Regions from separate parts of the Neobacillus sp. D3-1R genome, predicted to be linked through region 1. Evidence: predicted binding sites of a transcription regulator. Region 1 holds the regulator's gene; each other region holds the start of a gene.

Region 1 (7,744 bases):
TCATATACCTGTGTGACCACTTTGTCTAAGAAGTAACGGTCATGCGAGACAATCAGAATGGCTCCATCATAGGTTTGTAAGTATTGTTCCAGCCAAGACAACGTATCGATATCTAAATGGTTAGTAGGCTCGTCCAATATTAAAATATCAGGCTTTGTTAAAAGTAGCTTCCCTAAGGCAAGTCTTGTTTTTTGCCCTCCACTTAAGGTAGCTATTTTGGTGCTATAGTCGAAGGTCTGGAAGTTCAATCCATGAAGAACAGAACGAATATCTGCCTCGTATTGATAACCACCGGATTCCTTAAATTTAACCTGAAGGATATCATATTCCTTTAAAACACGTTCATATTGAAGAGAATCTTCTAAAACAGAAGGGTCGGACATTTTTTCCTCAAGAAGGCGCAGTTCTTTTTCCATTCGTTGTAATGGTATAAAGACTGTCAGCATTTCTTCCCATATGGAGAGACTGGATTCTAGTCCAGTATTTTGAGCGAGGTAACCAATGGTTACTTCTTTTGGTTTTATAATATCTCCAGAATCAAAGCTCATTTGACCAGAGATGATTTTTAAAAGAGTCGATTTACCCGCACCGTTTCGTCCAACAAGGGCTACCCGATCTCGAGTTTGAATTTCTAGCTTTATATTCGATAAAATAGTTTCAGCACCAAAATGTTTTGATAGTTGATTTACTTGTAATAAAATCATCATTATTCACCTCTTACCTACACCAAGTGTATCCTAATCTGATGGTATCGGCAATCATCAGTAATATATGTGAAGAAAATTACAATCGTCTTAACAAGTAGGATAAAAATGGTGTATATTAAATGAGAGAGGAGCTATCAAATGGCAGAATTTACGCATTTTAATGAAGAAGGCCGAGCAAAAATGGTAGATGTCAGTAATAAGCCAGAGACCGTGCGAACGGCTGTTGCTCAATCTAGTATTCGATTAAATAAAGAGATTTATGAAAGAATTACCAATCAGACCATGAAAAAGGGAGACGTCTTAGCTGTCGCACAAGTAGCAGCCGTCATGGCTTGCAAAAAGACATGGGACATTATTCCGATGTGTCATCCGATACCGCTGACAGGAATTGATTTAACTTTTTCTTGGGAAGCCGTGGAAGATGATTATATATTACATATTTATGCTACTGTTAAAACCAAAGGAAATACGGGAGTGGAGATGGAAGCGCTCACAGCTGCATCCGTTTGTGCCTTAACCGTTTATGATATGTGCAAAGCGGTGGATAAAGGGATGGTCATTGGACCAACCTTCCTTGTCGAAAAAACAGGCGGCAAAAATGGTGACTTTAAGAGGATTGAACCAGTTAAATAAACGTTATAAATAGTCAAGGTAGGGGATGGGATGGTAAATGAATAATGAAACGATGAAGATACCACAAGCGACGGCAAAGAGATTGCCGTTATATTATCGATTTTTAAAAAATTTACATTCATCTGGAAAGCAGCGTGTTTCTTCAGCTGAACTTAGTGAGGCGGTAAAAGTTGATTCCGCAACGATTCGAAGAGACTTTTCGTACTTTGGTGCCTTGGGGAAAAAGGGCTATGGATATAATGTTAATTACTTATTATCTTTTTTCTCAAAAACCTTGGACCAAGATGAATTAACCAAAGTGGCTCTCATAGGTGTTGGAAACCTGGGAACAGCTTTTTTAAACTACAATTTTTTAAAAAATAATAATACTAAAATTGAACTTGCGTTTGATGTAGATAAAGGAAAAGTGGGGACAACCATCGGAGATGTCAAGGTATATCATATGGATGAACTTGAGGAAATCATCGTAAAGTCAGACATTCAAGTAGCCATTCTTACGGTCCCAGCTCCTGTTGCCCAAAGTATTACCGATAAACTCGTTAACGCAAATGTAAAAGGAATATTAAATTTTACACCAGCACGATTAGATGTACCGAATTCTATTCGGGTACACCATATTGATTTAGCAGTCGAACTACAATCGTTAATCTATTTCTTAAAACATTACTCGACAGATGAAGAGGAATAAAAAATGAGTCCATTAGGCGGACTCATTTTTTTTTGAATGTTTTTTTGAGTTTGTAATGGATGGCGATCATTTTTATCCCTGATCCTACGTCAAATGTAGCAAGAATGACTAATAGATAAGAGAAAAAGCCCCAGCCATCCTCTTGGACATTTTGAATAGCAAAATACGTAAATAAACTACCTAGCAAAATATATAGGATGCCGGAGCCAAAAGGTGAATATCTCATAAAATCCTCCAAATCATTTTAAAAAAATGAAATAAAGCTTTGAACTTTTTCCGCTTCTTGTATCATTTTTTCGATATCTTCTTTGAAAACAGATTGAATTAACACAACAAATGTATTCATGGCTACATGGGCAAACATGGGAACCCAGATTCGTTTCGTCTTTACATATAGGAAGGCAAAGGTAAAGCCCATAGCCGAGTAAAGCAGTGTATGTTCAGGCTCTGTGTGGGCTAATGCAAAGATAACCGAGCTGATAAGGGCAGATAGGAAAAAATTAAAACGTTTGTAAAGTGAACCAAAGATGATTTTTCGAAAGACGATTTCCTCTAAAATAGGTCCTAATACGGAACTAACAATAATCACAAGAGGGAACGTTTCAATAATCTTAATAATTTGTTTCGTGTTTTCCGAACCCATTTTAATTCCAAGCATATTTTCAATATTTGCAGCAAGCGATTGTGAAATTAGGGCTAAGAAAATACCGATGAAAGCCCAAAGCAAGGACCTTTGAAATGACATCGTATGGCTTCTATCTAATTGATCGGATTTCATTTCTTTTCTTAAAATAAAAAGTACAATCAGTGTCGTGATAGAAAAACTAATGAGGAGCCAATAAGATACATAAACCATTTTCCAGTTGGCAGGGGTATTTCCTAAAAATTTTCCTGTTAGTGTGAGGAGCGGAATCCCTAAAACACTGGAAAATTGCATGCCGATGTAGACAATGATGATAATCCAATATTCTTTTTTCAACGGTTTGATCTCCTTTACTTCTACTCTACAATTACATTTTACGCATAAAAGACCGTTTGTATCAATTAGAACTACTTCATTTCATCATAATCAAGAATAAAAGAAAAGACACAGGCTTATACTTATATAGTTGTGTCTAGAATAGGCATAGAAACCTTGTCTAATTTCGTCGAGATTTTCTTTTGAAAATTTTATGCATGATACTTGCAAAACAAATGAAGATTCATTAATATATAAAATGTGTTAGCACTCATGACTAGAGAGTGCTAATAAATTAAAAATTACATAATTTATTGAGGAGGTTATTTTTAATGTTAAAGCCACTAGGAGATCGCATTGTCATTGAGCTTGTTGAGGCAGAAGAAAAAACTGCAAGCGGTATTCTTTTACCGGATTCTGCGAAAGAGAAGCCTCAGGAAGCAAAGGTTGTTGCTGTAGGTACTGGCCGAGTTCTTGAGAATGGTGAGCGTGTTGCGTTAGAGGTTTCAGTTGGAGACCGCATTATCTTCTCAAAATATGCTGGTACAGAAGTTAAGTATCAAGGTACTGAATACTTGATTATCCGTGAAAACGATATTCTTGCTATTGTAGGTTAATAAATACCACTGAGATTTCATAATAGACATTAAAAAATCAGGGAGGTTTTACTAATGGCAAAAGAAATTAAATTTAGTGAAGAAGCACGTCGCGCGATGTTACGCGGGGTTGACGCTCTTGCAGATACAGTAAAAGTTACTTTAGGACCAAAAGGTCGTAACGTTGTTCTTGAAAAGAAATTCGGTTCTCCACTTATCACTAATGATGGTGTAACAATCGCTAAAGAAATCGAATTAGAAGATGCATTCGAAAACATGGGTGCTAAGCTTGTTGCTGAAGTTGCAAGCAAAACAAATGATGTTGCTGGGGACGGAACTACAACAGCAACTGTTTTAGCTCAAGCGATGATTCGTGAAGGTTTGAAAAACGTTACTGCTGGTGCGAACCCAATGGGTATCCGTAAAGGTATCGAAAAAGCAGTTGAGGCAGCTGTTAATGAATTAAAAGAAATTTCTAAACCAATTGAGAACAAAGCTTCTATCGCTCAAGTTGCAGCTATCTCTTCTGCTGATGAAGAAGTAGGTCAATTAATCGCAGAAGCAATGGAACGCGTTGGTAACGACGGTGTTATCACAATCGAAGAGTCTAAAGGCTTCACAACTGAATTAGATGTAGTAGAAGGTATGCAATTTGATCGTGGATACGCTTCTCCATACATGGTAACTGATTCTGATAAAATGGAAGCTGTTTTAGACAATCCATATATCTTAATTACAGATAAGAAGATTTCTAGCATTCAAGAAATCCTGCCAGTTCTTGAGCAAGTAGTACAACAAGGTAAACCATTATTACTAGTTGCTGAAGACGTAGAAGGTGAAGCACTTGCTACTTTAGTAGTAAACAAGCTTCGTGGAACATTCAATGCTGTAGCTGTTAAAGCTCCTGGCTTTGGTGACCGTCGTAAAGCAATGCTTGAAGATATCGCTGCATTAACTGGCGGTGAAGTGATCACTGAAGAGTTAGGCCGTGACCTTAAGTCTGCAACAATCGCTTCTTTAGGACGCGCTTCTAAAGTGGTTGTAACGAAAGAAAACACAACAATTGTTGAAGGTGCTGGTGAGCCGGCAGCTATCTCTGCTCGTGTAAACCAAATCCGTGTTCAATTAGAAGAAACAACTTCTGAATTTGACCGTGAAAAATTACAAGAACGCCTTGCTAAATTAGCAGGTGGAGTAGCGGTAATCAAAGTTGGAGCTGCTACTGAAACAGAATTAAAAGAACGCAAACTTCGCATTGAAGATGCTCTAAACTCAACTCGTGCTGCAGTTGAAGAAGGTATCGTATCTGGTGGTGGGGTTGCTCTTCTAAACGTATACAGCAAAGTTGCTCAATTACAAGCTGAAGGCGACGTAGCTACAGGTATCAATATCGTACTTCGTGCAATGGAAGAACCAGTTCGCACAATTGCTCACAATGCAGGTCTAGAAGGATCTGTTATCGTTGATCGCTTAAAGCGTGAAGAAGTTGGAACAGGCTTCAACGCTGCTACTGGCGAGTGGGTAAACATGATCGAAGCTGGTATCGTTGACCCAACTAAAGTAACTCGTTCTGCATTACAAAACGCTGCATCCGTTGCTGCAATGTTCTTAACAACTGAAGCAGTTGTGGCTGACAAGCCAGAACCAGCTGGTCAAGGCGGCATGCCTGACATGAGCGGCATGGGTGGAATGGGCGGCATGATGTAGGCTTTAAGCCTTCATCTTGAGAAATAGTTAATACTGTTTTTCACTCATTTTGTGAACTAGTCATGTAAATGATTTTTGTCTAAAGTATAGACTACTTCCTAATTACAAGGAGGTAGTCTTTTTATGTTGTTAAAATTTGCTTTTCAAGACTTTTTGGATGACAGGCGTTTCAAGAACACAACCAAGACAAACATAAGAAATTACTAGTGCATTGATAACAGGTAGTAATGTGAAAGACATTAATTACAGTCACATTAAACAATATTTATGGGAGAGCCAAGAGAAAGGGAATCAAGCGGGAACAATTAACACAAAACTTATGAGGATTAGGCCATTTCTAAACTACATGGTTGAAGGTGAAGTGTTTAAGAACAATCCAGCACACAAGGTAAAACGAGGAAAAGAAGACGTAAAGATTGATGGGTTTATTGATGAATAAAGGAAATAGGAAGAGGGAGTTTCAAAACCATATAGTTTAAGACTCCCTTTTTTCTTTAACACTCAAAAATGTAATGTTCCTTGTTGAATAAGGTTTTTTCCCCTAATAAAATTTTAGCATCGTAATATAAACAGAATTATCTAAGGTTTATTAATAAACCTTTTCATTCATTCCACCATTAAAGCATTATTTGTAAATGAATATGTTAAATTTTGTTGGTTTTGACTTAAGGTGTAAAAGGATCTAAGTCAACAAAAATAAGGTGTAGAAGCTCACAATAAACTTCGCTATTTTTTTACTATTTTCTAAAAAAATATACAAAATTCGACATATTTTTCATACTATTTAAATTAATCTTATTCTAGGGATAATTTTTAATGTTTAGGAGGTTTTCTAATGGATAATTTATTTCCAGTTTATAATGGCGATATAGCTGAGAGAATCCTTCAGTTTTTTTGGCTTGTGGATACTTCAAGTTCAGGAAAATATCATCATTAATTTTGGTGAGTCTCAAGTGAAGATTGTTATTAAATAAATCTATATTGTTGAAACACTGTCTTTGTGATGGAGTTTCCACTTTCTTTATGTAAAAGGAGTGATTGAAGTGCAATATCTTCTTACTATTTTTTCCTCAATCCCATCAACAATTATTATTCTATTATCTTTGGCCTTATTTAGTATTAGTACCATTTTTAATAAAATTATTTTCAAGCATTTACAGAATATACACCGAAACATAAAGAAAAAACAGTTTAATGACCCTTTAGTGAAACAGGTAATAAAAGCCTATAATGATCAAAAACGCCTAAATGGGGATAAAATAAATGTTCAATTAATAGTTGAAGCATCTATCTCCCAGTACCATATAAACATATGGAATAGGTCATACCCGCTGTTTAAGGTTGTCAGGTTCATTCAATCCCATACATCAGTTTTTATTATTCTAGGAGTGCTAGGTACATTTTTAGGCTTAACTGGATCTATTGGAGGTCTTGGAGGAGCAGATTCTGATGCAACTAAGAGTGTTCTCTCGGGAATGGGAGTGGCTTTTAATACAAGTATTACTGGTATTATCCTTTCTTTATTACATACATTTATGACCAAAATAGATAACAATGAACAGATGCTAGTTGAAATTATGCTAGAGATGGAAATACATTTGGAAACTAATGCTGTTAAGAGGGAAGATAATGTACTCTTAGGAATTTACGCTTTACACAGTTCGATTAAGGATATACTTTATGAAATAAAGGGGTTGTCGAAATTTTCAGAGGAATTTGAAGGTGCATCTAAACATCTCTCTTTATTTAACGAAGAATTGTCTCAAAATGCAGATAAATTTGGTAATGTCTTTAAGGGAGTTACCTCTTCTATGGAACAGTTTGTGGAGGATGCTTCACATCTTAATAAGAATTTTAGTGAGTTATTCTTATTCTTTAAAAATGTGGAGGAAACTAATCTTAAAGTTACCAGTAATGTTGAAACAACTTCCTATAATATCATCACCTTTATTCAAAATCAGACAAAAATCAACGAACTCAATCTAAACATCATTAATAAAGCAGCTGAAAACATCCAGAATTATCATGAGAAATTGGAAGAGTTTTTCAATAATCATTACCAATATCAAGCTGAACAAGTTGCTGCGCAAGAGCAGTTTACTACTTCATTAATCAACAAACAGGAATCCATAACAGATGATTTCAAGCTTATTAGGCAGGAAACAAATTCACTAGTAAATAACGTTACTGAAGTACTTGGCACATTTAATACTGCATTTAGTGGTGATTGGACTAATAAGTTTTCTCACTTCTCTCAATCATTTGATAGTGGATTAGGGAAATTACAGAATCAATATGATAGTATGTTGCTGTTTTTTAAAGATTTCCAAGAGGAACATTCGATTCAATTAGATAATCAGAAAGAATATGCATCTCTCATTAAGTCGATGCTTGACCAATGGTCTGGTACAACTCTAAAAACTACAGCTCTAGTAGATCGTTTTAATGGATCTAT
Region 2 (7,744 bases), 1.7 Mb from region 1:
TCTACGACGGATTCGATGATTTTGTTCCGCAGCATTGATTAAGTGGAAGTATACAGAAAACGCTCGTATGATTTGTTTTCTGAGATTGGGGTCAAGATTTGTGATTTCTTGTTTTAGTGCTAAATAATTTACATCATCATTTTGATTTCGAAGAGCTTTACACATCTCTCTAATTTTTTCTACTTTATTAAATAGTTCTAATCCCCCATGATAAACTAGGATTTCACCAAGTATATTTCCTAGCATTTTAACATCCCGTCGTAACGGAAGGCTGCTGTCGTTTACTTTCATTTCTGTCGTCATATCGTATCACCTTCCCTGATAAGATTTTAGAATATTTAAATAATATAACATATCTTTAACTATTTAGTGTAGTAAAATCCATCATTTGTTTTTAATGATCTCAATAAAGTGGAATAAAATTCTAGCTGTTAATCCCCAAATTACCCTATTATCATAAAGGTAAAAGTATTCTTCCATTTGTCTGGCACGCCAATTATAGTCTTTTCCTCCAACTAATAATTCATAAGGAAAACCTTCCTCAGGTTCAACTCTAAAGTTTACCCGATATATTCTTGGGGTATTTTTTATGAAAAAAGATAGAGGAACAGTAAATACTTCTTCTACCTCAGCCTTATTTAGTCGAAACTTTTCTTGTTTAATGAAACCCGCATATGGAAACACCATCATTCCAAAAGGAGAAACGAGATAATCCAATGGAAACACGTCTGAAATATCTTCACGATTTAAACCTAATTCTTCCATTGTCTCTCGAATGGCTGTAAATTTTTCTATTTTATCATCCGGATCCATTCTTCCACCTGGGAAACAGATATCTCCTGGCTGTCTCCTTAATTGATGTGAACGAACTTCAAAAAGTACATGTATTTCATTTTCTTTCTGAATTAACGGTAGAAAGATAGCAAATCTAGAAAAACTCTCACTCCCCAAAATTTTCGGCTGATGACTTTCTAATATAGATTGGACTTTCTTTATATCCATAAGCAACACCTCACCTTATTTAGCACTATAGACATTTTCATTCACAGCTGTTTCTTGATAAAGCTTTGTTGTTTTTTCCCTTTTTAATCCATAAAAGAATAAAGCTATACCAAATACTACAAATATTGGCTCTAACCAATTGGCTTCAGGACCACTAGTAATTCTATGTAAATGGAAAAACCAATGAAATACGACTATATCAAAACTTAAAAAAAGACCAGTTGCTACTAAGAAACCGTGAAAAAAGGATGGAGAGAACCATTTTTTTAAAATGATCATGATAAGAAGAAGAATAACTAAACCAGTGCCTACAGCTCCTATTCTTTCCCCTGCTGATTGGAGCTGTACACCCATAGCATAAGCTTTTATGCTATGTAAAAATATTGACATGCTAAAATAACCTGAAATAAAACCTAATAATCGTTTTGTATGCATCCTATTTACCCCAATATTTTTTCTTTAATCATACCAATAATAATAGGTTGATTTCCATCGATTTCACTTTTTTAAAAACATCTAATCAAAAGCCATTCTTATCTAACTCATATAATTTTGTCTAAATTGTTACGAATTATATAAACAAAATTATGTTTGTAAAATAATCATTGTTCCTGTCGGAATCTCTCACTTCTCTCGCGAAAAATTGTAAATTTTTACAAGATTAACTCTAAAAATATTATTCACACATAGAAATAACGTTAAAGAAAATACAGAAATCCTCATTTGCAAACTTCCAAATTCTTCCTTGCTAATTTTGTCACATTTAATTTCGAGAAGGTATGTTATCATCATACGTGTAGTGAAAACTTAATACATAGCGGTTTTCACTACTTCCTTTTTGTTCAAGTTTGTGAACAAATGTACAAAAGTATGTGAATGATTGAACAATAATACCTTCAACTTTGTCCAATCTTTGAACAATTTATTATTCTACTAAATAATTTGTTTTTAACTGAAAGGAGTTGCAACATGAAATCGAAAAAACTTTTTGTCTGGCTTGTAGGAGTATTATCACTATCCATGCTTGCAGGCTGTGAAACCAATATGGTCGTTTTTGAACCTCAAGGACCAGCTGCAAGAAGTATTATGGACCTTATTAACTGGTCTCTTATTTGGATGCTACTTGTAGTGGTTGTCGTTTTCTCCTTGTTTGGTTACATTATCTGGAAATATAGAGAAAGACCAGAAAATAAAGATTATGAGCCACCTGAAGAACACGGTAGCATGGTATTAGAAATAATTTGGACAGCAATTCCAATCCTAATTCTTGTCGCTTTAACTATTCCAACGGTTAAGACCTTGTATTCATTAGAAGAAGTCCCAGTTGGGCATGAAGATAAAAAGCCAATCACAATTAATGTTACGGCCGCGGATTGGAAATGGATTTTCAGTTATCCCGAACAAGGTATTGAAACGATAAACTATGTAAATATTCCAGAAGATACACCTGTTAAATTTAAACTCACTTCTGCTGGTACCATGCAATCCTTTTGGGTTCCTGCATTAGGTGGACAAAAGTATGCCATGAATAAAATGGAAACAGAATTAATCCTCCTTGCTGATAACCCTGGTTCTTATCTTGGTAGAAATACGAACTTTAATGGAAAAGGTTATGCAGGGATGGAATTTGAAGTCCTTGCTCAAACAGACGATGAGTTTACGCAATGGGTAAAGGAAGCAAAGCAAACAGCTCCAAAGTTGACGGAAAAAGAATATAACGAATTACTTAAACCAACCCATCTTGGTCGTATGACTTTTTCAAATACTCATCTTGAATGGGTGAATCATGCTGAAATGAATTCAAAAGACTACACAAACCCTGAATTATATCGCGGTCACGGTTACCCTGGACAAATATTCGAGGATCCAGAGCAAGTAGATGGTAAACTTAGTGACCATGAAGGACACAACATGCAAGAGGAAGAATCCAATGGAGGTGGACATAGTGGGCATTAAATGGAATGAATTTTTTATTACTGGTGATCCTCTCATTCTCGGTTCCCAAATTGCCATTCTTTTAACGATGTTCGGTATTGTGGCTGGACTCACTTATTTTAAAAAGTGGAATTGGCTATGGACTGAATGGCTAACAACGGTTGATCATAAAAAAATTGGAATCATGTATATTCTTTCCGCGGTATTAATGTTTTTCCGCGGCGGAATGGACGGACTACTTATGAAAGTCCAAACTTCACGTCCAGAAATGCAATTTTTAGATGCTCAACATTATAATGAAATTTTCACAACTCACGGGGTCATCATGATTCTCTTCATGGCGATGCCTATGTTAATTGGTTTGATGAACGTTGTTATCCCTTTACAGATTGGTGCAAGAGATGTGGCTTTTCCTCAATTAAACGCCTTAAGCTTTTGGCTATTTTTTAGCGGTGCCATGCTATTTAATATATCGTTTGTTATCGGTGGTTCTCCTGATGCTGGTTGGACTTCTTACTTCCCTCTTGCGGGTAAAGAATTCACACCAGGAATCGGGAATAACTATTATGCGATTGCTTTACAGATTGCAGGTATCGGTACATTAATGACAGGTATTAACTTTATCGTAACCATATTAAAAATGCGTACTAAAGGCATGAGTTTGATGAAGATGCCAATGTTTACTTGGACGTCTTTAATCACATCTGTTATTATCGTTGCCGCATTTCCAATTTTCACTGTTGCATTAGCTTTAATGACATTTGACCGTCTTTTTGGAACACACTTTTTCACCGTGTCCGGTGGCGGTATGGATATGCTTTGGGCTAACCTGTTTTGGTTATGGGGACATCCAGAGGTTTATATCGTAGTACTTCCTGCTTTCGGTATGTTCTCTGAGGTTATCTCCACTTTTTCTCGAAAGTCTCTTTTCGGATATAAATCGATGGTTGTTTCTATTGTAGGGATTGCTTTCTTAAGTATGTTAGTATGGGTTCACCATTTCTTTACCATGGGTTCCGGCCCCCTTGTAAACTCAGTTTTCTCTATTACAACGATGATGATTGCGGTTCCTACCGGTATTAAAATTTTCAACTGGTTGTTTACTATGCGTAAAGGGCGAATACGATTTACGACTGCCATGTTATGGGCACTAGCGTTTGTACCTACCTTCGTTATTGGTGGGGTAACTGGGGTTATGTTAGCTATGGGAGCTGCCGATTTTCAGTACCATAATACGTTATTCCTGGTTGCACATTTTCACTATGTGTTAATTCCTGGTGTCGTATACGCAGTATTTGCTGGCCTTTACTATTGGTGGCCAAAAATGTTTGGGCATATGCTGAATGAGAAACTTGGTAAGTTCCACTTCTGGTTTTTCAATATTGGATTTAACTTAACCTTTATGCCGATGTTTTTCCTAGGATTAAACGGTGCTGTTCGACGTTCCTATACCTATTCAGTAGAATCAGGGTTCGCACCATTATTCTTGGTTTCGGCCATTGGATCAGCTATTTTAGCCATTGGATTTGCATTCTTCTGCTATAACATTTACTGGAGTGCTCGTTATTCTAGCCGTAATATCTCCCATGATCCTTGGGATGCTAGAACACTAGAATGGATGACAGCATCCCCTGTACAACACTATAACTTTGCAATAGTTCCTGAAGTCAAAACACTTGATGCTTTCTGGCACTTTAAAAAGCAAAATAAGGATCTAACCTTAAAAGATGAAGAATTAGAAGAAATTCATATGCCAAGTAATTCAGGATTACCTTTTTATATGGCTGTAGTCTTCGGCATAGTCGGATTCTTCCTTGTATTTGAATGGAAGGTGGCTGCTCTTGTGGCAACGGTTGGAATTCTTGTGGGCCTAATTATTCGCTCATTCGACTATAACGATGGATACCATGTAAAAATAGATGAAATTAAGAAAACAGAAAGTAAATGGAGAAACAATTCGAAAGGAGTGAATCATCATGTCAGCTAATGTGGATACGTCACTACCATTAGAATACCAAACCGAACAAAGCCGATTAAATATTCTTGGTTTCTGGATTTTTCTTGGAGCTGAAGTGATTTTATTCGCAACTCTTTTCTCCGTGTATGGTGTTTTAGGAAGTCGTCATGCAGGCGGACCGACACAACAGGACCTATTCGTTTTTAAAGATGCAATGATCATGACCCTTATTTTATTGACAAGTAGTTTTACTTGCGGACTTGCTATATTTGAAATGCGTCGCCATAACTTAAAAGGTCTAATCACGTGGCTTATCATTACACTGCTCCTTGGTGCTAGTTTCCTATTTTTAGAGATTAACGAATTTTCACATTATGTTCATGAAGGAGCAACCATGCAGACAAGTGCCTTCCTTTCTAGTTTCTTTGTACTAGTTGGTACGCATGGTTTACACGTAACAATGGGGATTGGTTGGGCTATTCTAATATTGATCCAGCTCTTCACTCGCGGATTAACTCCTGTTACAGCTCGTAAAGCATTTATTATCGGTTTATACTGGCATTTCCTTGATGTCGTTTGGATCTTTGTATTTACATTTGTTTATTTAGCAGGGATGGTGTCCTAATATGAGTAATCATACGAATTCACATAAATTCCCTGTCCACCATATCATTGGGTTTATATCATCTTTAGCATTAACTTTCTTCGCTGTGTGGGTCGCATTAAAAACCAACTTATCGTTTACAATGATTTTAATCATTATTGGAGGATTAGCCATCATCCAAGCAACTCTCCAGCTAACGATGTTCATGCACTTAAATGAAGGTAAAGATGGTAGAGTTCAGCAGATTAACATTATTTATGCAATTTTTACTGCTGTGGTGATTGTCGCTGGCTCGGTTTGGGTACTATCTTCCGGTCATAGTCATCTATAATGTCATTGCATCGGAGTTCATTTCATATGAACTCCGTTTTTTATTGCCTTAAATATCTGTTTAATAAGTTCCAATCATACTTGATATAAATCAAGGAAGAATCCAGGTTGTCAGATTATGATTAAACTAGTTTTTATGAAAGGGGCAAACAAATGTTAAACATTCAAAGAGAAGGTTCAAGAGCCATCATCGATGCTAGAGATTTAATAAAACAAGGAATTCATCCACGTGCTCAAATCATTGAATTTATAAAGGAAGCAGAGACTGGAACCATCATAGAGGTGCACCTTCCTTTACCTGGCCAACCACTTGTGGCAGCTGTCGAACAACTTGGACTAAACTGCGTCGTAAACGAAATCGGACCAGAACACTTCCGCTTACTCATACTAAAGCATTAACGCACCGGGGGTCAGACCCCCGATGCGTTAATATGGTAAAGCATTATCCAACTATTTCTTTAAGTTTTTCCGGATTTAGAAGTCGAATGCCGCGACGTCCATCTAATTCTAATATCTTTTGGTTTTGCAAATAAACTAGTTTTCGACTTAATGTTTCTGGTGTTGCTCCAATCAAAGAAGCAAAGTCTTTTTTAGGAACTGGAAGTTCAAAGAACTCTTTCTCCCTCTCCTTTTCAAAAAATAATAATAATGCTTTCGCTAATCTTCGCTCTACCTCTAGTAAACTAATGGTTCCTATCCATTCATCAGCCTTTTGAAGCAACTCACTTAATGCCAGCATGAAATTCATAGCCATTACTGGATTTCTCTCTAATATACCTTTAAAATCATTTTTATTTAATAGGCACACTGTTGTTTCCTCTAAAACCTCTGCATCCGCATAATGCATTTTATTGTCCAATAAAGCGTACTGTCCAAAAAAATCTCCTGGAAAAAGAATTCTTAGAATTTGTTCTTTTCCTTCATCCGATACCTTTGAGACCTTTATCGTTCCTTGATGGACAACGAAGAGTGCATCAGAAAGCTCACCTTCGCGAAAAATATATTCCCCTTTTGCAAAGGTTCGACTCTTAATCACAGACGATAGATCAATTAATTCTTCATCACTTAATCCTTTAAATACAGGAACAGTTCTAACACAAGACCCGCCATGTTGCTGTTTTCCACAACACATAATAAGCACCTCAACTTATGATTACTCCAAATTAAGGATACACTATTATTTGTGAATTTACTGTGTTCTATATCATCATCTTGATTTAAATCAATTTATTTTTAGTAAAAATCCATTATGATAAAGGCATAAGCAAAAGAAAATTATGGGAGGTTACATCATGGAAAGAAAATCTCTACAAGAACATTTAGATTATAATGAGGAAAAATTCACAAAACGAATTATCTATAAAAAAGGCGAAAGCACTGTATTTGTCTTAAACTTTATGCCAGGACAAAAATTGCCGGCACATAAACATCCCGGTACAGAAGTTTATTTACTTATGTTAGCTGGAAGTGGAACATTTACCATTGACGGTGTTAATACGACGGTTAATGAGATGGATGTTATTCATACCTCATCTGAAGAAGATCTCGCATTTGAAAATACAAGTAATGAACCATGTAGCATATATGTTATGTTAAATAAAATTCCAGATGAAAGATACGCTCAAAATATTTAAACAGGACATTTCAAAGATTGTGCTCAAAAACAAACAACTGCCCCTCATTATTAGACACTATCTAATAATAAGGGGCAGTTTGCGCTTTTGCTAATCATTATTTTATTGAAAAGATTTCATTTCCCTACGTTTAACTTCTTTGCGAAATATTGTAAAAAGTACCATATTGAAAAAGGCTAGTACAAGCATTAGGAAAGTGTGCTGATATGCATGTGCTTGAACTGTCAAGTAAACGTTCACAAAACAATAAAACGCTATGACTAAGTATAGGTACATAAGCAA
Region 3 (7,744 bases), 480 kb from region 1:
GGATCACCCAGCGGTCTAAACCGAATTGACCAGCGTTGAAACCAGCGAATAAGATGATTGCTCCAAGGAATAAATCAGTTGGGATATGAGATACAGTTCCAGCTAAGAAGAAAGAAAAGTTCATCACTAAACCAAAGAACATCGCTGCTGTTGTTAAGCATCCTAAGATTAATCCTAAACCAACTAAGAATTCGCCAAGTGGAACGATTGTGTTAAAAATATCTACGTTAGGAAGGGCAAAACCTTTTAAGAAGCTTACATACCAGCCATAAACTAGACCGCCATCTGGACCTTTTACCGGGTTTGCTACTGCATTTGCTAAATATCCAGAGGCATCAAATCCTCCAGTGAGCTTATGAAATCCTGCTGTTAACCAAGAATATCCTAAATATAAACGAATGACTGTTAATAGACCTGCGGCAATTGTGTTTTCTCTTAACCATTTTACTAACATGTGAAACATCTCCCTTTTATTAAGAAATGAATAATTAATGATTACACTGTAAATATAGCAAACTTTCTTTTGAAAAAGTTGAGTTTGTGTAATCATTCACATATTTGTAAAATCATTTTGAACAACTTTTGAACGGCGAAATTTAAGGAAGGCAAAATGTTTGTTAGGTTATTCATGGGAGCGAATTTTTTAAGGATTTTCACCTTCTGACTCAGATAACTAAGCTACTAAACAAGTTTGATCACACGCTTAAAGACGGGATAACAAAGATAGCCTAAAAAGACGCCAAGCATATTTAAAATGAGATCATCGATATCAAGACTGCCTCGGTGAGTAAGCAACTGCATCATTTCGATTAAGGAGATTGTAATAAAAGGTAAATAGACATACGCTAATAAGCTTGTATGATTTTTTCGAGCCAAAAGATAAATGCCATATGGAATAAACAACACCACATTAGCCACTAAATTATAAAAAGAGATAAATGGGTTTACTCTTCCAGATAAGAAAAAGTGAACGGTTGAGAAAGGTACAAGGTTATAATTGTTAAATGCATGATCTCCTGGCCGGAAAAATAATAAAATTAACAGCATAATGGTATATATAGAAATAAACCAGATAAAACGATGATATAACACAAAAATCCGTTCCCTGCGAATCAAGAGAATGAAAAAGGCAAGCAATCCCCATAAACAAACTAATACAGTCACTAAAGCAATGGGGTGCAGATAGTAGGTTAATTGGAAGAGATAATGTGAAAATAAGGAAAATAATAGAACGGATAGAACCGTTGCTAATAGGTATGATTTTTTCAAAAAAAGGACACCTCAATTTAAAAATGACGCTACCAATCATTATGACATGAAAAAAACATAAAAGGGGAGTAAAATTTATGGAAAATCGACTGGATAGGGCTCTTGTTTTGCGAAAAGAAGGCAAATTAAAGGAATCAAACGAAATTTTTCGAGAACTTGCAAATGAGTTTCCTGAGAACGCAATGGTTAATTATCAATGTGCATGGAGTTGTGATGTTTTAGGGGAAGAAGCAGCTGCGGTACCATACTACGAAAAGGCAATTCAGTTGGGGTTGCCTGAGGAGGAGCTTCAAGGCGCACTGTTAGGACTAGGCAGCACTTACCGAACCTTAGGGGAATATGAGAAGTCTAAAGATGTTCTTTCCAAAGGGGTGACATTATACCCTGGTAATAGAGCACTGCAGGTATTTTATTCCATGACACTATATAACTTAAAAGAACATCAACGTGCAATGGAGCTGTTATTAAAATGTCTTGTTGAAACGACCTCAGATGAAGACATCTTACACTATAAAAGAGCCATCACCTTTTATTCAGATAAATTGGATCAAACTTGGAAATAGAGTGGGGAACGCTTATTTTGGGAGATTCCCATCAACACTTCTACATTTAATATAATCGACATTGCAATTCGGATGGGTTGCGAGAAATCGGTCCCTTGCAACAATTTCATTGGTAGCATCATAGTAAGCAACGCCTTTTCCACCAGTAAAATCGAAATAATGAACAGAGTAGGATTTCATGTAAAAGTCATCTCCTTTTAAAATACAGGTTTAGTTTAACCATTTGGAGGTAAATCATCCATAAATATATAGTTTTGGGTATGAAGGACATTTTTGGATGAAGAGAGAGGAATTTTGTCCTTCATTGGGGGTATGAAGGACATTTGGGTTAAAAGAGAGAGGAGTTTTGTCCATCATCAGGGTTATGAAGGACATTTGGGCAAAAAAAGAGGAGGGGTTTGTCCTTCATCGGGGTTATGATGGACATTCTTGGTTTAAAAAAGAGGAATGTTGTCCTTCATAAACGAAGTATATAATTCTTCCACCCTCTAAAGGTATTTAAGTGCGAAGACTGAAAATATTTCATAGGAGATTCTTAACATGATCATACGTTATGCAGAAAAGACAGAATTACCTTTCATTCGGAAGCAAAGAATTATTTCATATAAAGAACATGTAGAACGTATACCAAAAGGGCATTGGAAGGCTCTTACATAGTCCATTACATCGGAAGCTGATACCCAATCAGAGGTCGAACTTCTTGTAGCAGAAATGGATGGGGAAATCGTGGGCAGTGTGGCTTTGTTTCCAGCAAAAATCGAAGCTTATGAAGGGTATATAGATCCGTTGGAATACCCTGAAATACGGATGCTAGCTGTTAACCCACAGATGCGTGGAAAAGGAATAGCAAGGGCATTAATGATGGAATGTATTTATCGCACGAAAGCAACAGGTTACCATTCCATTGGGTTACATACAGCAGAATTTATGAAAGATGCCATTCGGTTATATGAAGGACTCGGATTTGAACACATCCCCCAATTTGACTTTGTACCATTGGAGGATGGGATTGTGGTAAAGGCTTATCGGCTAAGAGTTTAGTTTCAAGTAAGGTGAGTGGAGCTTGGGAGGATTCTCTCAAGCTTTTTAAAATTGAGATGGTGGAGTTTTTGTTGGAAAAAAGTGGTTTTGTGCATTATACTGATTAATAAGAAAACCGACTATATAGTTTATTTAAATTAACGGGGGAAAATCTATATGGAAATTATTAAGTATTTAGAGAACGATCGTGTTTATTTAAGAAGAGTGGAGCAGGGGGATGTGGATCATTATTTAGCAGCTGTCTCAAACCCTAATATTAGAAGATTAACAGGAACAACAGACTTTTTAACAAGAGAAATGTTGGAGAATGCGATCAATAAATGGAATGAAAATGATAGCAGAATCGATTTATTAATTTGTTTACAAGAAAACGATCAAGTCATTGGTGACTTAGCCATCGTTGATATCGAACATCGCGAAAGAAAGGGAAGTTTCCGAATCGCTATTACAGATGAACAGTATACAAGTAAAGGATATGGGACGGAAGCTTTGCGATTAATTATCGATTATATGTTTAATACATTAAATTTACGCAGAATTAGTATTAATGTATATGCCTTCAATGCGCGTGCAATTGCTGCCTACGAAAAGCTAGGATTCAAGCTAGAGGGTACTTTACGAGATGACCTCTTTTTCGATGGACAGTATCACGACAATCATTTGTTGGGATTAATGAAGGACGAGTACGTAAAATAATTTTGGTGTCTGCGGTTGATAAATTTTTAAAACGGTTGATAAATCCGAAAAAGCGGTTGATAACATGCTGATTCCGGTTGATATACTTCGAAATTCGGTTGATAAACTGAAATTAGTGAGGTTTATCAACTAAAAAAACTAAACAAACGTTTGATTAAATGGAAAAGGGATTGCTCCTGTAGAGGGCAATCCCTTTGTTATGGCTATTTTTAATCGTGTAAACACGAAAGTAATAATTTCAATTGATTAGACAAAGAAAACTTGGAGAAAATGAAGATAAAAATGTATAAGGGAATTATATTACATGTATTTATTAATCGTCATGGTCGTTTATATTCTTTTTGCAAAGGTTTTTATCGATTGGAAACGGTGGAAGGAATTCTATCCGACTGTTCAGTACTATATAATTTGTAACCTACTATATAATTTCATCTTTTATCAACATACCTTATGGAGATATAAAGCGGTTACGGTTTCTTGGCTCAATCATACAATAATAGAAATTGCCTTCTCGCTATTTATACTCCCAGTTGTGATCATGATGTATCTTCAATATTTCCCAAAAGGTAGGAAGAAGTACTTTTATATCGGAATTTGGGTTGCTTATTTTTCTGTGATTGAATGGATTTTTACGAAAAAGGGGCTATTTGTATATGAAAATGGTTGGAATGGTTGGTGGTCCCTATTGTTTAACGTTATTTCTTTTGTCATTATACGTTTGCATTATAAAAGACCGGCTTTTGCGATGATGATATCCATACCTATCATCATCATTCTATTGTATTTCTTCCATCCAGCTTTGCATGAATTGAAGTAGGGGTAATGCCGATGTCTCTTTCTACACCAGTGTTCTTTATTCTTCTCTTTGGGGTTTATATTGGAATGGCACTCTTTTTATGGAGGCAGAAAAAGAAATAGGTGTCAGCTCCAAATGAGGAGGACACCTATCTTTTTATAGTCCTAAAATTTCTGCTAATTTTTCTTGGTCAAAGCCCATTACGACTTCTTGACCATTTTCATCTTTAATAACCGTTGCGGGGGTAGCGGAAGCTCCTAATTCAATAATTTCTTGCATGTAACGATCATCCTTGCGAATATCTCTTTCCTCAAACTCCACTCCGTTCTCTTTTAGCCAAAGTTTTTCCGCATGGCATGGCGGGCAAGTTTCTTGTGTATAAATAACGACGTTTTTCATCATTCTAACCTCCATTTGTGTTTGCCACTATTGTATCTTAGTTTTTCTATTTTTACACGGTTCATGACTTATACATTGGGAATGTTTGGAATTGTTATGCTACAATGAAAATGAAACATCCGGGGGTGATGGTTTGAAACAAAAAAGAACCTATATGTTGATAATACTAATTGTATTGGGAGCAATAGCTTACGCATTATATTATTTTAATGTGGTAAATGTACCGCAAGTTCGATTTTTTTCTGAAGATAATATCTATCAATTAAATATAGAAGAAGATTGGGAAAAGTTCAAAGAAGAGTTAGAAATCAATAGTGGCACTTCTGATGATGCCAGAATAGAGGATTTCAATGTTTACCTAACAAAGGATGGAGACATTGAAGAGGTAAGATTTAATTTGGCTATGCAAAAGGAAAATAAATATACGATTTATCAATATAATAGTTGTCGATCTTGTCAGGATGAGAAAAAAGTGATTATTACGAAAAAAACGGTGAATGATTGGTTTCAATATCCAGGATTAATGAATGCCAATGAATTTTTTAAAAGACTTCAAATCCTAAACCAACAAAAGGTGTTTATCAGGGATGAGAAAGACGTTAAATTGAGATCATCTGGATGGAAAGAAGGTATCGGTTTACCAGGAGAATACTATCTGTTAGAGGAAAATCATCTTAGAAAATTGTCTCCACCTTCAGACCAGTTATCCTATGAAGGCTTTAATTTATTATTGATTGAGATAATTAGTGGGGAATTAACAGACGAAAACACAAGAACTATTTTTATCTCGCAATTTGTTAAAAACAAGGAGTAACGTGAAGTGGAGCCCAAGTCTCTGCTTTTTTTTGTCCATTTCATGACAATGTTAAGTTTTACACCTTTCAAATGATGTATATCACTAATTCTCTTTTGAAAAAATGCTATTTTAATTGTGAGAACTAATAGGTTCTCATTCCACAGCGAAGGAGAATTCTTATGAGTGAAATGATTAATAATCGTGAACTACAACTATATACAGAAACAAATCGAATGGCTAATATAAGACAAGTTTTTCAAGATCTTCATAACGGGAGAAATATCGACGAGGTAAAAGCTCATTTCAATGCTTTCATTGGAAAAATTACGGTGGATGAAATTGCTCAACTTTCCCATGATTTTTTAGAAAACGATGGAATTTCTAATGAAGAAGTGCAACGAATATATGCAGCTCACACCGAAATGTTTAAAGGAACAATTCAGGAAGAAATCCATTCAACTGCTGGCCCCGAAGACCAGCCTGGGCACCCGGTACATACCTTTAAGTTAGAGAACCGGGAATTGGAAAAATTAGTTCAATTGAGCGTGAAAGTTAACTTAGAACAATTTGAAAAAGAGGATACACCTGAGAATGTCTACAAGCTATTGAGTGATATGAATCTTTTATTAGATATCGATAAGCATTTTAGCCGTAAAGAGAATTTGATTTTTCCATATCTTGAAAATTACGGAATTTATGGACCAACCAACAATATGTGGAGAATCGACGATTTTATCCGCGATGCCATCAAGGACGCTAAGCAAAAACTAACCCATTACCAAGGCGATAAAAAAGCAGTTATCCATGTAATCCATTATGTAATGGATGAAGTATTAGCCATGGTGTATCGCGAAGAAAACATTCTTTTTCCGATGGCGTTGAAAAATTTGACGGAAGACGAGTGGGTGAAAATTGCCCACGAAAGCGATGAAATTGGCTTTTGCTTAACAGGGCCAGAAGCGGAGTGGAAACCTGACCGTAATCATCTAGATGAGAAAGCAATCTCTGAAGGTTATATAAAAATGGAAACGGGGATACTATCACTTAAACAATTGGAGATGCTTCTAAATCATCTACCGGTTGATATTACCTTCATTGACCATGAAGATGTCGTCCGTTACTTCTCCCATGGAAAAGAACGAATATTTGCACGCACTAAAGCCGTTATCGGCCGCACAGTGCAAAACTGTCATCCCCCAAGAAGTGTTCATGTCGTGGAGGAGCTATTGGAGGATTTTAAATCAGGTAAAAAAGATAGCGAGGACTTCTGGATTAAGTTCCGTGATAAATATGTTTATATCCGTTACTTCGCAGTTCGTGATGAGAATGGAAAATACATTGGAACTCTTGAATTCACGCAAAATATTGACCCGATTAAAGCCATTGAAGGCGAAAAACGAATTTTATCATAGGCTCTTTTCTGAACCTTTGTTGCTTTTTTAGATTAATAAATAGGCATTTCTCGATATAGGGTGTTAAACTCATACGGAAATGAAGAAAAGAGCTGATCATTTATTAAGAGAGCCTGTAAAAATCCGGCTTTAGGGATTTTTACGAAAACCACAAACTATACGAAAACAGCTTTATCATAAAAAAGAAAGCGAACAGTCAATGTGCTGTTCGCTTTTTAATTGGATTTTTAGTGTAGACTGTGGCTTATCAACCGCATTTCAAGTTTTATCAACCGAAATTTGGAATTTATCAACCGGCAACTCAAGTTTTATCAACCGAAACCAGCAACTTATCAACCGCACCCATTCCCCAGCCTCATTCCCCAAAACCCCACCTAACAAAAACCTGTTTATTTTTACCACCGAAGTGCAAGCTATAAAAAAGCCCAATCTTCCTAAGTGACAGATATGCCTTCCATGGAGTAAAATTGCTTATTGGAAAAATTATGGGGGTTAAGAAAAATGAAAAGTAGAACGACCGTAATGGTTAGCATTGTTCTGGCGATGCTGGTGGCCTCGATGGATACCACAATTATGAACACAACGATGCCGATTATCGCAAAAGAGTTAGGAAGATTTGATTTATATGCTTGGTCCTTCGCGTCATATATGATTGCGAGTACCATTCTTTCCCCTGTAGCAGGGAGACTTTCTGATTTATTCGGAAGAAAAAGAGTTTTTGCATCTGGAATTATCCTTTTTTTATTCGGGTCACTTCTTTGCGGGTTATCAC
Region 4 (7,744 bases), 2.1 Mb from region 1:
ACATGCATCTCAATATCTCCCAAGTCAAGAACACGTAGATCTCTTAAATCTTGGTCAGTATCAATATTATAAGTACCAAACCCTTTCCACATTTTCCGAAAATGATCTGGAAATTCTGATGCTGCCGATGCACTAATAGAGGACCTTGACAGCGGTGCGCCTAATAATACAATATCCCACTGTTTTTCCAATAGTGATTCATCGCTATTAGGAAGACGCTGTTCGATCCAATCCTTTACCTTTATATCTATCGCTGTCTTATTTTGCGACCAATAAAAGGAAGGAAGTTCAAGCGGAAGTTTTAACATCTTACTCCCCCTTTAACTACTACCATTCCATTTTTAATGACAGTATCTGTATGGTTCATACCAAAGTGATACTGAAGCTGCATATAATTTGATACATTTGCAATTAACACATCTGCTTTCTTTCCTGTTTCCAAGCTCCCTATCTCATGAGCACGGTTAATAGCATGGGCTGCATTAATTGTTGACGCTGTTATTACCTCAGCAGGCGTTAACCCCATATGCAGACATGCTAAGTTCATTATCAATGGTGTTGAAACCGTTGGAGAGGAGCCCGGATTACAATCTGTTGAGATAGCTACCGGTAAACCTAAATCAATCATTTTTCGACCGTTTGCTGCTTCAGTCATTAAAAACAAGGCTGTTCCTGGAAGAAGAACCCCTATTACCCCTTTTTCTGCCATAGCTTTAATACCCTTTTCAGATGCTTTTAACAAATGATCAGCAGAAATGGCCCCTACCTCTGCCGCCAATTCTGCTCCCTCATAAGGTTCTATTTCATCCGCATGAATTTTAGGAATAAGCCCAAATGTTTTTCCAACTTCTAAAATTAGGCGGGACTGCTCTGGGGTAAAAACTCCTCTTTCACAAAAAACATCGTTAAACTCCGCAAGCTTTTCCTTGGCTACTTTTGGTAGCATTTCATGTATAACTAATTCAACAAATGCATCGGGATTTTCTTTATATTCTTTTGGGACGGCATGAGCCCCCATAAAAGTTCTTACCACATCAATCGGATGACTTTCATCCAGTTGTTTAGCAACCTTTAATTGTTTATATTCCGTTTCCCAATCCATTCCATAACCACTTTTGGCTTCAATGGTCGTTACACCATGCAAAAGAAACTTATCTAATCGCTTGATACTCTCTGAAAAAAGTTCCTCTTCGTTTGCTTCCCTTGTTTTGGAAGTAGTAGAATGAATTCCACCTCCAGCGTTCATGATTTCCATATAGGTAGCACCATTTAGTCTCATATTAAACTCTTCTTCTCTAGTACCCTTAAACACCAGATGAGTATGAGGATCAACTAAGCCAGGAAGAACAACCTTACCAGTTGCATCAATAACGTCTGCTATTTCTAATTTAGAATGATATCTTGTTCTAAGATCCTCACTTGTTCCAATCGCAATTATTTCCCCATTTTCAATCCATAGAGCTCCTTTTTCGATAATAGATAATTCGCTCATGGCCTTATGTGTTGCAGGTCGATCCGAATGGCCCTGTAATGTGATTAGCTGGTCAGCATTTTCAATAAAAAGCGGTCTTCGTTGCAAAGTAAATCCCCCTTATTTCATCATCGGTATATTTACGCCTTTTTCTTTTGCTGTTTTTATGGCTAAATCATAGCCTGCATCCACATGTCGAACAATTCCCATCCCTGGGTCAGTTGTTAATACTCTTTCTAAACGTTTTTCTGCAGCTTCCGTACCATCGGCCACAATCACCATTCCAGCATGTAGAGAGTATCCCATCCCAACACCACCGCCATGGTGTACGGAAATCCAGCTAGCACCACCAACCGCATTGATCATCGCATTTAAAATTGGCCAGTCCGCAACAGCATCACTTCCATCTAGCATCCCTTCTGTCTCACGATTAGGAGAAGCAACTGATCCAGAGTCTAAGTGGTCTCGTCCAATGACGATTGGAGCTTTTAATTCACCTTTTGCCACCATGTCATTAATGATTTTTCCAAATCGGGCACGTTCCCCGTAGCCAAGCCAGCAAATTCGAGAAGGTAAACCCTGGAATTGAATTTTTTCTTGCGCCATTTTTATCCATTTACATAAATGCTCATTGTCCGCAAATTCTCTTAAAATAACTTCATCTGTTTTATAGATATCCTCCGGGTCACCTGACAGCGCTACCCAACGGAAAGGACCTTTTCCTTCACAAAATAATGGTCGAATATAGGCAGGAACGAAACCAGGAAAATCAAAAGCTGATGCTACTCCTTCATCCTTCGCTACCTGGCGAATGTTATTACCATAATCAAAAGTTATCGCACCTCTCTTTTGCATCTCTAACATTGCTTTAACATGAGTTGCCATACTTTGTTTAGAAAGTTTTATATATTCTGCTGGTTCCGACTTTCGTAAATCAGCTGCTTTTTCTAAACTATAACCAACTGGAATATATCCATTTAATGGGTCATGGGCAGAGGTTTGGTCTGTTAGGACATCAGGTATAAAGCCTTTTTCAAGCATTAATGGTAAAAGCTCTGCCGCATTTCCTAATAGACCTATTGATAATGGACGCCCAGCAGCCTTCGCTTCCTTCGCCATCTGAATAGCTTCATCTAATGAATCAGTTTTAACATCTAAGTACTTTGTATCTAAACGACGTTGAATTCTTGTTTCATCCACCTCTATCGCTATACATACACCTTCATTCATCGTGACAGCAAGCGTTTGAGCTCCACCCATACCTCCAAGACCTGCTGTTAAGGTGATGGTTTGTTTTAATGTACCTGAATAATGCTGACGTGCTAATTCAGCAAATGTTTCATATGTTCCTTGAACAATCCCTTGACTGCCAATATAAATCCAGCTTCCTGCTGTCATTTGGCCATACATCATTAAGCCCTTTTTATCAAGCTCATGGAAAGTTTCCCAGTTTGCCCATGCAGGTACTAGATTTGAGTTTGCTAGTAAGACTCTAGGTGCATCTGTGTGTGTTTTAAAAACAGCAACAGGCTTCCCTGATTGGACTAATAGTGTTTCATCATTTTCTAAATTTTTTAGGGTTTCCACAATTGCGTCGTAGCAATCCCAATTTCGAGTTGCCTTGCCAATTCCACCATAAACGACTAAATCATGCGGTCTTTCCGCTACTTCCTCATCTAGATTATTCATCAGCATTCTTAAAGCAGCTTCTTGAATCCAGCCTTTTGTATGCAATTCTGTTCCAGTATAATTTTTGATTACTCTCTTTGTATCCGCTTTCATTTCTATCCCTCCGTTTCTAAATATATTAATAGTGTAAGATGATTTTTTTCATTTAAGTATGTAATATTTTATTGAATTTTTATAATTTTGTTAACTTAATAGTAATAAACTAAGATTTTAATTTTATTTTTTTATAATTTTCTTATGTTTTTAAAGATTTTTTAGATTTTTCAATTTAACACATTAAAGCGTCGGGGGTCTGACCCCCGACGCTTTAATGTGTTAAACAGCCATCATCTAACTAGGAATTATGGTTCCGAAATTGTTTAGGTGGCATATTTGTCAATTGCCGAAACACTCTTGTGAAATATTGTTGATGTGTAAATCCACATAACCTTGCAATTTCTTTTATTGACATTTCGGTTTCATTTAATAGTTTAATTGCTTTATTTATTCGAACTTCATTCAATGTTTCTCTAAACGTTTTTCCTGTCTTTTGTACAAATATACTACTTAAGTAAGTAGGGTTTCGATTCAGGAGAGTAGCCACTCCCTCCAAGGTTAATTGGGAATTCCAATAATGGGTATGAATATAGTCTATACAATTTCCGATTAAATCCTTTTTATGTTCACTCATTTGTTCCTTTAAATTAAAAATCTTGGATATAAATATAATTAATTCCTGAACATTGCGATATATGATCGTTGAATATAAAACCTGATTGAACAAATTAAGATAGTCACTTTCAAGTTCTATAAATATAGAATTCTCTTTCATATATCTGCGAATTTGGGCAAGTATACTCGTTATCCGTATTCGTATAAGACCAGGGTCCGGATAAGGTGTTGCTAGGTGAAGAAATTCTTTATACAACCATTCACGAATCCCTGTTAAATTAGAATGATTTAAAAAATCTATCCAAAGCTTTTGCTCACTAGAAGTAAGGAAAGGATCAATGAATTGCCATTTAATCTCCTCTGCATATTGGGTTACCTGGTTAAACCCTATAAAAAATGTAACTTCAAGCATTTTCTTTGTTTCAATATACCGTTCATGTATAGACAAATTTTTATCTGTAGGAAGATATACGACAATAGAAATAGGTTCAGGCTCGTACAATTGCCAGTCTCGTAATAATCTTTGAGATTCTTCATACCAAGAATCTTCATTTAATTTTGAAATCCCAATAATCGAATCCGATAATGAATAAAATTCAACATCCATTTTAAAAGAGTAATTTTTTAGAAAAGTAGTCAGCTTTTTGATACATCCTCTTTCCTCGGTTTTAAAACCTAAAAACACAAAATCTTTGGCAGAAGTTAAATTATCATTAAATATCTGAGTGATGTCTATTCTATTTTCAGATTTTTTTTCAATTGGATTCAAAGAGTGCTTGGATTTTATTTCTCTTACTAAGTATTGAATATTTCGTTGCAGTTGTTCAGGTGAAACTGGTTTTAGCAGCAACGGTTTTACTCCTATGTCAATTGCCTTCATAGCCGTTTCGAATGTTGCTTCTAATGTTAAACCAACCACTTTTGGATTTAATACCTTTAACCATTTCTTTAAATTTTTGTTTTCTAATGGGGTTAGAAGCTCCATTTCTAAGATTAGAATATCAACTGGAAAACTTTCTAATTTATCTAGAAGCTCAGATATAGTAAAGGCCAGCTCAATTGATAAAGAGGCATCATTTGATTTTAATAACCATTCCATCCCTGTCGTTTCATACCGTTCTCTGTTAGCAATCAATACATGTACCAAGTTTTCACCCCCTAACTTTCATATTAACTTTTCACTAGGTTTTGTAAAGATTATTTCAGAAAAAACAGACAAGTTTCCTCCATCATTATGCATATAGATAAAGTAGACGAGCATCCATTCTACGATTTCTAGAATAATCACCTGAAGGCTTCCTAAACATCACATGATTGGAGGTGAAGAAAATGCCATTTTTAGTTCTTAAAAAGAGATCATTATTTATTTTTTTCCTTGTTGGAATAACGATCATCTCAGCTTCCGTTTGGTTTATTTTTAGGTCAGCTAATGTACCTGTTTTTAAAACTCAAGCCGAATCAAATACGAGAGAAATCCATATGGTAACTGGGGAATTTAAAGCTAAGACAGAAAAAGGGAACGAAATCGAAGCTTATCGTTGGGATCCTGGTACTATTTTTATGGAAAAGGATGAGAAAGTTAATCTTGTTATTTACGGAGTAAATGGAATTGAGCATCCATTTACGATTGAAGGTACTACTATTAAAGGTACTGTCAAAAAAGGGGAAGAAACAATTGTCCCCCTTCAATTTAGCAAGGAAGGCACGTATCGTCTAATTTGTCACACACACGCTGACAAAACAACAAATGGACCAATGATTGCGTATATTGTCGTCGATTAGAAGTAAAGCTGAAACAGGAGAACAAACTCCTGTTTCATTTTTTTACTATAAAAATAGTAACAACCTTATTAATCTCCCTTATTTCGTATATTAATAATATCCAAATCAACTCTCTTAATATATATAACAGATTTCAAAAAATGCGATTATTTTATAATACAGTTTCAAAACCGCTCATTCCTTAATCCATACTTTTTTGTCCAAAGTGTGAATTAACCCTGTTTTCACAATATCTTAACAAATACTAGGCTAAACCATCTATTATTTGTGATGTTTTTCACTTATCATCTGTTATATAAGATATAAGATAAAAATATCAAATCTGTTATATATACGAGGTGTACAACAATGAATAATCAATGGATTGGTTTTACTACTGGAACATGGGCAAAAAAGGTCGATGTTAGAGACTTCATTTTAAAAAATATGGAACCGTACGAAGGTGATGAGGGTTTCCTAGCATCAGCTACCCCTTCAACTACTAAACTATGGGAACAAGTAATGGAATTAACAATACAGGAAAGAGAAAAAGGCGGAGTTCTCGAAATGGATACTGAAACCGTATCTACGATTGTCTCCCATGGCCCAGGATACTTAAATGAAGACTTAGAAAAAATTGTAGGAGTTCAAACTGATAAGCCTTTTAATCGTTCACTACAACCGTTCGGTGGTATTAGAATGGCTAAAGCAGCTTGTGAAGCATATGGTTATCAATTAAGTGAAGATATTGAAAAGATCTTTACTGACTATAGAAAAACACATAATCAAGGCGTATTTGATGCATATACAGATGAAATGATGCTGGCAAGAAAAGCGGGAATCATTACAGGTCTGCCAGATGCATACGGACGCGGCAGAATCATTGGTGATTACCGTCGAGTGGCTTTATACGGTGTTGACTTTTTAATAAATGAAAAGAAAAAAGATCTTGTTTCAACAAGTAAAGTAATGACTGAAGAAAATATGCGCCTTCGTGAAGAAATTTCAGAACAAATCCGGGCACTTCTTGAATTGAAAGAGCTTGGTACCATTTATGGTTTTGACATTTCCAAACCTGCTAAAAATGCTCTTGAAGCATTTCAATGGTTATATTTTGGGTATCTAGCAGCCATTAAAGAACAAAATGGGGCAGCAATGAGCCTAGGTCGAGTTTCCACCTTCCTTGATATCTATCTTGAACGAGATTTACAAAACGGTACCTTAACGGAAGAACAAGCACAAGAATTAGTAGATCATTTTATCATGAAGCTCCGTCTAGTAAAATTTGCACGGACTCCTGATTACAATGAATTATTTAGCGGTGATCCAACTTGGGTAACAGAATCAATTGGCGGAATGGCATTAGACGGACGTTCACTAGTAACCAAAACGTCCTTCCGCTTCTTACACTCATTAGACAACCTTGGACCTGCTCCAGAACCAAACCTAACCGTACTCTGGTCCACACAGTTACCAGAAAAATTTAAGAAATATTGTGCAAAAATGTCAATTAAAACAAGCTCAATCCAATACGAAAATGATGATATTATGCGTCCAGAATATGGGGATGATTACGGGATTGCCTGTTGTGTTTCTGCCATGGAAATTGGTAAACAAATGCAATTTTTTGGGGCTCGAGCAAACTTAGCTAAAGCACTGCTTTATTCTATCAACGGTGGAATAGATGAAAAATTAAAAATCCAAGTAGGTCCTGATTTTGCTCCAATAACCTCTGAAGTATTACAATTTGATGAGGTCATGACAAAATTTGAGCAAATGATGGAATGGCTTGCAGATTTATATATTAATACTCTAAACATCATCCACTATATGCATGATAAATACAGCTACGAACGTATCGAAATGGCTTTGCATGATTCCGAAATAGTAAGAACGATGGCAACAGGGATTGCTGGACTAAGTGTGGTAGCCGATTCCTTAAGCGCTATAAAATATGGTGAAGTAAAGGTTATTCGTGATGAAAATGGAATCGCTGTCGACTTTGAAACAAAAGGTGAATTTCCTAAATACGGTAATAATGATGATCGGGTAGACAGCATTGCCGTTGATATAGTGGAACGATTTATGAAAAAACTGCACAAGCACCAAACCTATCGTCAATCTATTCATACGATGTCTATTTTAACCATTACCTCTAATGTTGTGTATGGA

What was found. The regulator Rex, encoded in region 1, represses fermentation and respiration genes when NADH is low (regulators of the CRP and FNR family bind a similar motif). The targets are predictions, from matches to a motif close to TTGTGAAATATTTCACAA.
Region 2: a site for Rex is predicted at 1,851-1,868, ahead of qoxA (cytochrome aa3 quinol oxidase subunit II). Genes of this name have one in related genera too.
Region 3: a site for Rex is predicted at 5,627-5,644, ahead of ACSBPO_RS02655 (DUF438 domain-containing protein). Genes of this name have one in related genera too.
Region 4: a site for Rex is predicted at 5,859-5,876, ahead of pflB (formate C-acetyltransferase). Genes of this name have one in related genera too.

Annotation. Positions count from the first base shown of each region.
Region 1 covers NZ_CP197471.1:44,661-52,404, forward strand. The annotation lists gene ACSBPO_RS00280 (ABC-F family ATP-binding cassette domain-containing protein) at 1-704, opposite strand, end outside; gene moaC (cyclic pyranopterin monophosphate synthase MoaC) at 846-1,340, shown strand; gene ACSBPO_RS00290 (redox-sensing transcriptional repressor Rex) at 1,378-2,028, shown strand; gene ACSBPO_RS00295 (YdiK family protein) at 2,051-2,254, opposite strand; gene ACSBPO_RS00300 (CPBP family intramembrane glutamic endopeptidase) at 2,273-3,007, opposite strand; gene groES (co-chaperone GroES) at 3,319-3,603, shown strand; gene groL (chaperonin GroEL) at 3,658-5,289, shown strand; gene ACSBPO_RS00315 (hypothetical protein) at 5,519-5,728, shown strand; gene ACSBPO_RS00320 (MotA/TolQ/ExbB proton channel family protein) at 6,333-7,744, shown strand, end outside.
Region 2 covers NZ_CP197471.1:1,764,545-1,772,288, reverse strand. The annotation lists gene ppc (phosphoenolpyruvate carboxylase) at 1-303, opposite strand, end outside; gene ACSBPO_RS08985 (NUDIX hydrolase) at 385-1,002, opposite strand; gene ACSBPO_RS08980 (hypothetical protein) at 1,018-1,437, opposite strand; gene qoxA (cytochrome aa3 quinol oxidase subunit II) at 1,972-2,958, shown strand; gene qoxB (cytochrome aa3 quinol oxidase subunit I) at 2,948-4,924, shown strand; gene qoxC (cytochrome aa3 quinol oxidase subunit III) at 4,914-5,519, shown strand; gene qoxD (cytochrome aa3 quinol oxidase subunit IV) at 5,521-5,829, shown strand; gene ACSBPO_RS08955 (amino acid decarboxylase) at 5,982-6,227, shown strand; gene ACSBPO_RS08950 (Crp/Fnr family transcriptional regulator) at 6,271-6,960, opposite strand; gene ACSBPO_RS08945 (cupin domain-containing protein) at 7,121-7,462, shown strand.
Region 3 covers NZ_CP197471.1:523,438-531,181, forward strand. The annotation lists gene ACSBPO_RS02610 (DoxX family membrane protein) at 1-454, opposite strand, end outside; gene ACSBPO_RS02615 (VanZ family protein) at 682-1,269, opposite strand; gene ACSBPO_RS02620 (tetratricopeptide repeat protein) at 1,347-1,832, shown strand; gene ACSBPO_RS02625 (hypothetical protein) at 1,845-2,012, opposite strand; gene ACSBPO_RS02630 (GNAT family N-acetyltransferase) at 2,559-2,873, shown strand; gene ACSBPO_RS02635 (GNAT family N-acetyltransferase) at 3,030-3,569, shown strand; gene ACSBPO_RS02640 (CBO0543 family protein) at 3,874-4,386, shown strand; gene ACSBPO_RS02645 (glutaredoxin family protein) at 4,522-4,767, opposite strand; gene ACSBPO_RS02650 (hypothetical protein) at 4,898-5,578, shown strand; gene ACSBPO_RS02655 (DUF438 domain-containing protein) at 5,740-6,972, shown strand; gene ACSBPO_RS02660 (MFS transporter) at 7,474-7,744, shown strand, end outside.
Region 4 covers NZ_CP197471.1:2,593,883-2,601,626, forward strand. The annotation lists gene ACSBPO_RS13285 (agmatinase family protein) at 1-308, opposite strand, end outside; gene hutI (imidazolonepropionase) at 302-1,579, opposite strand; gene hutU (urocanate hydratase) at 1,592-3,253, opposite strand; gene ACSBPO_RS13300 (response regulator transcription factor) at 3,495-4,958, opposite strand; gene ACSBPO_RS13305 (hypothetical protein) at 5,141-5,593, shown strand; gene pflB (formate C-acetyltransferase) at 5,942-7,744, shown strand, end outside.